DNA from 2 places in the Companilactobacillus pabuli genome. Region 1 is predicted to be linked to the other one. Evidence: a T-box and tRNA genes for the amino acid it is inferred to sense, from the RefSeq annotation. Region 1 holds a T-box; the other holds one or more tRNA genes.

What was found. The T-box of region 1 lies ahead of leuS (leucine--tRNA ligase). A T-box ahead of a tRNA ligase gene usually reads a tRNA of that ligase, here a tRNA-Leu.
Region 2: it encodes a tRNA-Leu, which carries the amino acid that the T-box ahead of leuS (leucine--tRNA ligase) is inferred to sense. The anticodon was not compared.

The regions. Positions count from the first base shown of each region.
Region 1 is NZ_CP049366.1:1,492,939-1,496,444, reverse strand. It holds gene G6534_RS07275 (phosphatase PAP2 family protein) at 1-517, opposite strand, end outside; gene G6534_RS12295 (glucosaminidase domain-containing protein) at 596-1,837, shown strand; T-box leader at 1,836-2,045, shown strand; gene leuS (leucine--tRNA ligase) at 2,090-3,506, shown strand, end outside.
Region 2 is NZ_CP049366.1:286,745-290,250, forward strand. It holds gene G6534_RS01370 (glycosyltransferase family 2 protein) at 1-655, shown strand, start outside; gene G6534_RS01375 (hypothetical protein) at 661-1,095, shown strand; gene G6534_RS01380 (SprT family protein) at 1,097-1,561, shown strand; tRNA gene G6534_RS01385 (tRNA-Leu) at 1,598-1,683, shown strand; gene G6534_RS01390 (helix-turn-helix domain-containing protein) at 1,903-2,742, shown strand; gene G6534_RS01395 (SLAP domain-containing protein) at 2,873-3,373, shown strand.

The sequences.
Region 1 (3,506 bases):
TTCGACTATATCCAATCAATATAACTGTTAACAAACAAATTGTGCTAATGATAATTTTGGTACTGATTTTTTTAAAGATGATCAGACTGATAATCAAAAGCGAAATGTACAGGGCAAATGAACTAGCTGAATGTCCGCTTGGGAAACTGAAACCACCAGCTTCAACATAATGGTGGTGGCTAGGACGTGGACGTTTGACGATGATTTTTATTAAGCTGTTAAGACCTGCAATGACCACTTTATTGAGAACGAGATAAATTCCAGCATAATAATACTTTTTGAAAATTAAAGCCAAGAAGATGATTGCGGTTACACCGATTGTTGGAAAAGTGTCGCCTAAGTTCGTAAAATTAGAAAAAAGACGAATCGTCAAACTATTATGATGATAGATCTGATTGATGAAGAAATTATCAAAATTGTTGATAAGAGTGGTATTTGTAGCTACATTGATAGCCCAAAAAACAAATAAACCTAAAAGAAATAAATTTAAAACAGATATTTTTGTAGATATTTTCATATTTTTTGATCTCTCTATTGTTTAAGTTTTTGTTAAGAAATATAATAAAGTATAAAGATTTTGAGGGAGAGCATATCTATGGTTATTACACGTTATGAACGCAAACTCGAAGATAGCCGTTTGACTAGATTAAATAATAAAAAAGCTAAGAACGCAAACTTACGAAGAAATTTGACGATTCTTGGGTCAAGTATGTTCGTTGGTACCGCAGTAGCTGAAGTCGGTTTTTCAAGACCTACTCCAGTTAAGGCTGAAGCTTTGTCTGTCAATAATTTGTTAAATCAAAATATTGCAACGGGGACAGTAACTCCAGTTAGTTCTAAAGGAGTTGGCGATGAGCAATTTATCGATTATATTGGTAATTCTGCCCGTAAACTAGCTTCTAATAACGATTTGTACGCTTCAGTTATGATTGCCCAAGCCATGGTTGAAAGTGGTTGGGGAACTAGTGGTTTAGCTAGCGCACCTAATTACAATCTCTTTGGTATTAAGGGAGATTATAACGGCGAATCAGTTAATATGGGGACTCAAGAAGACGATGGAACGGGTAGTTTGTATTCCATCAGTTCTAATTTTAGAAAGTATCCTTCTTACAAGGAATCGCTAGAGGATTACGTTTCATTACTTCGAGGTGGAACTAGTGGTAATTCTCAACTATATGCGGGTGCTTGGAAGAGTAATACTACGTCTTATAAGGATGCAACTAAGTATTTGACTGGTCGTTATGCGACCGATACGACTTATGCTGACAAACTTAATAGTATGATTGAGAAGTATAATTTGACGCAATTTGATGTCAATGCTTCAGATAAAGATCAAACTTATACAGTAGCTCAAGGAGATACTCTGCAATCAATCGCTGATAAATTTAATATGTCGACTGATACTTTGATGAATCTAAACGACTTGAAGACTGACAACTATATTTATCCAGGTAAAACTTTGACAGTGACAAAGATTATTGGCAATGAAAATAATGGTGTTACTATGACTAATTTGTCCAATAAGACTTCAGATGATACTGGCAATGTTGGTGATGCCTATGGTGACCAACAAGCTCCAGTTTTTGTACAAGATGAACGTGATGGTGTTGAGAAGTATGTACCATCTAGTGATGATGATTCTTCCACGATCGATGTTCAAAATGATTACAGCTCAAATGATTCAGATAGTGGTAGTCAAAGTAAGTCAGTGACTGTTCAAAATGGTGATACAATCGATTCCATCGCCACACAAGCTGGTACTTCAATCGACAATATTAAACAATTAAATAATTTAAATTCAGATTTATTGGTTGTCGGACAAACATTATTGGTATAAGATATAAAGCAACGGAAGTAGTAGATTATAAGAATACTTTTCAGAAAGCGTATGGGGATGTGAATGCGTAGATTCTTATTTTCGAACTCGTCCACTGATAATAGTTGCCGAACTTTTAGTAAGTGACTACGGTTAATCCTCGTTAAGGATTTCGAGAGTCGCACGAGAGTGTGGAACTTAGGTGGTAACGCGATAATTCGTCCTATGATTATATTTATATAGTCATAGGATTTTTTTTATAGGAGGAAAAATATGTACAATCACAACACCGTCGAGAAAAAATGGCAAAAGTACTGGAAGGAACATGATACTTTCAGAACTACTGAAGATCCAAATAAGAAGAACTTTTATGCTTTGGACATGTTCCCATATCCATCAGGTCAAGGGCTTCACGTTGGACATCCAGAAGGATACACAGCTACTGATATCATCGCTAGAATGAAGCGCGCTCAAGGATACAATGTTTTGCATCCAATGGGCTTTGACGCTTTCGGGTTGCCAGCTGAACAATATGCTATTAATACTGGTCATAATCCAGCTGATTTCACTGAAAAGAACATTCAAAACTTCAAACGTCAAATTAATTCATTAGGTTTTTCATATGATTGGAACCGTGAAGTTCAAACAACTGATCCTAAATTCTATAAGTGGACTCAATGGATTTTTGAACAAATGTACAAAAAAGGTTTGGCCTACGAATCAGAAACTTTGGTTAACTGGTCACCAGATTTAGGTACAGTTGTTGCTAACGAAGAAATCATCGATGGTAAAACAGAACGTGGTGGTTTCCCAGTTGTTAGAAAGCCTATGCGTCAATGGATGTTGAAAATCACAGCTTATGCTGACAGATTGTTGGATGACCTTGATGATATTGATTGGCCAGAAAGTATCAAGGAAATGCAAAGAAACTGGATTGGCCGTTCAGTCGGAGCACAGATTACTTTCCAAATAGCTGACTCAGATGATTCAGTTAACGTCTTTACAACTCGTCCTGATACAATTTTTGGTGTTGAGTACATGACTTTGGCTCCAGAACACAAGTTAGTTGATAAGATTACAACGCCTGAACAAAAGTCTGCTGTTGAAGCTTACAAGGAAGAAGTTTCTCACAAGTCAGATCTTGATAGAACTGATTTGAACGATGAAAAGACTGGTGTCTTCACTGGTGCATATGCTATTAACCCTGTAAACGGCAAGAGAATTCCTATTTGGATTTCTGATTATGTCTTAGTTACTTATGGTACAGGTGCTGTTATGGCTGTTCCTGCTCATGACGATCGTGATTTCGCCTTTGCTAAGAAATTTGACTTACCAATGACACAAGTTATTGAAGGAAACCTTGAAGATGGTGCTATTACTGGTGACGGTAAGCATATCAATTCTGATTTCTTGGATGGCTTGAACAAAGAAGATGCTATCAATCGTGCCGTTGAATACCTTGAAGACAAAGGTTATGGTGAAAAGAAAGTTAACTATCGTCTTCGTGATTGGGTCTTCTCTCGTCAAAGATACTGGGGTGAACCAATTCCTATCATTCACTGGGAAGACGGTACAACTTCACTAGTTCCAGAAGACGAATTGCCATTGAAACTTCCTGAAGATTCAAATATTAAACCTTCAGGAACGGGTGAAAGTCCATTAGCTAACTTAACAGATTGGGTCAATGTAG
Region 2 (3,506 bases), 1.2 Mb from region 1:
TGATGTTAATGCGATTCCTAAAATGGTCGATGAATATCTCGATGGTGCAGAAGTAGTTTATGGCGTTAGAAATAATCGTGATACTGATACGGCTTTTAAGCGTAATACAGCTGAGATGTTCTACAAATTCATGGGCTTTTTGGGAGTTCATTTAGTTCCTGATTCTGCGGATTATCGTTTGATGAGCCAAAGAGCGTGCCAAGTTTTGTTGAGTTATCGTGAAAGAAATTTGTTTTTACGTGGGATCGTACCTTTAGTAGGTTTCAAATCTGCCAAAGTTTACTATGCTCGTAAAGAAAGATTTGCTGGTGAATCTAAGTATCCATTACGCAAGATGATTAAATTTGCGATGGACGGAATCACTTCGTTTTCAATTGTTCCTATAAAGATGATTATGGGCTTAGGATTTTTTATCGTTTTAATCAGTTTGATTTTATTGATTTATAGTTTTATTCAAAAAATCAATGGTAATGTTGTTGATGGCTGGTCTTCACTAATGATATCTATTTGGGCACTTGGTGGTGTACAATTAATTAGTATTAGTGTAATCGGTGAATACGTTGGAAAAATTTTTAGTGAAGTTAAACAACGTCCTAGATTTACTATTGAAAAAGATATTTATACCGAAAAAACACAAAAAGAAAACAAGAGGTAATTACTATGAATGCCGCACAAAAGAAAGCTATGCAATATGGCAATTTAATTAACAGTACTGTTCAATCAATTCAAGATGAACAAGACAAACTTAATCCAGAATTTGAAAAATTACGTGATGCATTAGACCGTAGCAAAGTTGATAAATTAGACGATGTAGAATATACAAAGATTCAAAAAGATTTCGCTACTGGTACAAAGAATTATCAAACAACTTTAGCAAAATTGGAAAAGGGTAAGGCACCAGCTAGATTGATGGGAACACACATTAATTTGGTTTCAGCTTTCAAGAATTATGTTGCTGGCTGTGCTGATATGACTGAAAGTATCGGTGACAATAAAAAAATCGACCGTCACAAGTTTGATGAAGCAGAAAAGAAGCAAGATGAGTACATGGATAAATTTTCTAAATTGATTCAAAAGTTGACTAACTTAGCTTAAGATGAATGATTTAGAATTAACTGCATTAGTAAAAAAGGTTTCCCAAGAATATTTTGGGAAACCTTTTATTCATCAAGCGTATTTCAATAGTCGGTTAAAAACCACTGGTGGTCGTTTTCATTTACGAGATAAAAATATTGATATTAATCCTAAAATATATCGGGATTTTGGTCGGGCAGAATTAATCGGTGTCATAAAACATGAATTATGCCACTATCATTTGTACAATGATGGATTGCCAGCACAGCATAAGGATCGAACTTTTAAAATTCTTTTGCAACAAGTTGGCGGTAGTCGTTTTTCTCCAATTAAGAGCACCGTTCATAGAAAAAACTATCACATTTATGAATGTAATAATTGTCATCATATTTATCGTCGTGTAAAAAAGATAAATGCTCGAAAATATGTCTGCGGAAAATGTCATGGAAAACTAAAATATATCAAAGATATTACTATTTCGTCTTGATAATTTTTTTATTTATGTGTATAGTAGAACGTGCATGCGGGTATGGCGGAATTGGCAGACGCGCAAGACTAAGGATCTTGTGGAGAATTATCTCCGTGGAAGTTCGAATCTTCTTACCCGCATCACTAGAGTAGTTGGACATTAATTTGTTCGACTGCTTTTTTTTTACAATGGTTGATAATACTGGAAATTGAGCACAAGTTTTTTTGTGCATATGCAAATATTCATAAAAATATATATTAATAATGGATTATTTATTTATGATAACTATATATATTTTTTTATCCGGTGGTATAGTATTATTGATAAATGTCATAACGATAGATAGGAGTGTGTTGCCATTGTTTCTTGGATCAATTATTTACAATAAAAGACGAGAAATGAACTTAACTCAAATTGAGTTAGCTGATGATATTTGTACTCAGAATACAATTAGCAAAATTGAGAAACATAATATCGCACCCACGGTCAATATCCTTATTAAGATTTGCTTGAAATTAGATTTAACATTAAACGATGTTTTTAGTGATTTTTCAAGTAAAGCTTCTGCCAAAGAGGATAGTGCCTTGGATGTATTAGAGAAAGATACATTATTGAGAGATACTTCAGATGTAGCGGAAAAGTTGTCTTCACTCGAGGGAAAATTGAGCGATAACGACATGAAGCAATACGAATTGATTACTGGTGTGTTGGATTATTGGAAGGGTAACTTTGATGCCTCATTGTTCACTCTTGATAAAGTTTTACAGTATACTAAATCAGCTAATGATGATATTTATACTTTGTTAGCTTATTTGTTCAAAGGACTAGATTATTTAGGCCAAGGACATGATGACCGCGCACAATACTATTTCCAAATGATTTCTAATGCTTGTGATGAGGATGTCGAACTCAAAAATGCCAATGAATTGGAAATCCTCTTTATTTGCAAGACATTAGCTGGTTCTTTTGCCAAAATGCAATCTTATCAAACATCATTTGACTTCAGTCAACGTGGTTTAAAATTTGCAAATGAAAAACATGTTTCATATTTCTTGGATGAATTAAATTACTTTGCTGCCTTATCAATTAAAAATGATAAGAACAAAAAAGCAGATTATGAAACTTTCAATAACTTGGCTTATTATTTAGCTAAGGTTAATGAAAATAACGATTTGTTGAAAAAGATAGATCATAAATAAATTTAAAAATCATCAGATTATTTAGTCTGGTGATTTTTTTTATAAATATATGTGTAAGCTCAATTATTGTAATATTTGTTTAAACATATTACAGTTTAGTTAGTCTAAGGAGACTAAGGAAGTATAAAAAATGAAAAAGCTCGTAGTAATGTTTTTAACAATTTTACTTGGCTTAGGTTTTTCATTTTCACCGACTAGTGTCAAGGCTGAATCCGTTAATAGCGGAAATTTTGTAGATGTAGATTCATCTTCAGCAGATCTATACAATTCCAATGGAGATAATCTTGGGAGAAAAGTTCCAAAGAATAGTACATGGTATCTTGGGAAAACAATCAGTATTAAAAATACGGACTATTACCAAATAGCTACTGATGAGTATTTAAGCTCCAAAGATAGCTATACTTATAGCAATAGACCGGAGGTTATCAAGGTTTCATCAACTGATGGAGATGTACCTTTGTATGATCACAACTTTGTTCAATTATCGGATGTAGCATTAGCACCAGGTACTTCTTGGTATTCGGATAGAGTGATTTTCACACCTGATGGAATGCCATTTGTACGAGTAGCGACAGACGAATATGTGGGCATGTGGTATGTCATGCAACAAGAATTTTCAGCAAAACTATAAATAACCAAAAAAAGATTATCTTGATTAAGATAGTCTTTTTTTATTTTCATGACATATAGGTCTACAGAAGTCAATATTATCAACGATTATAACGTTTTCTTATTTTTATGATATACGATATATTGAAAATTTG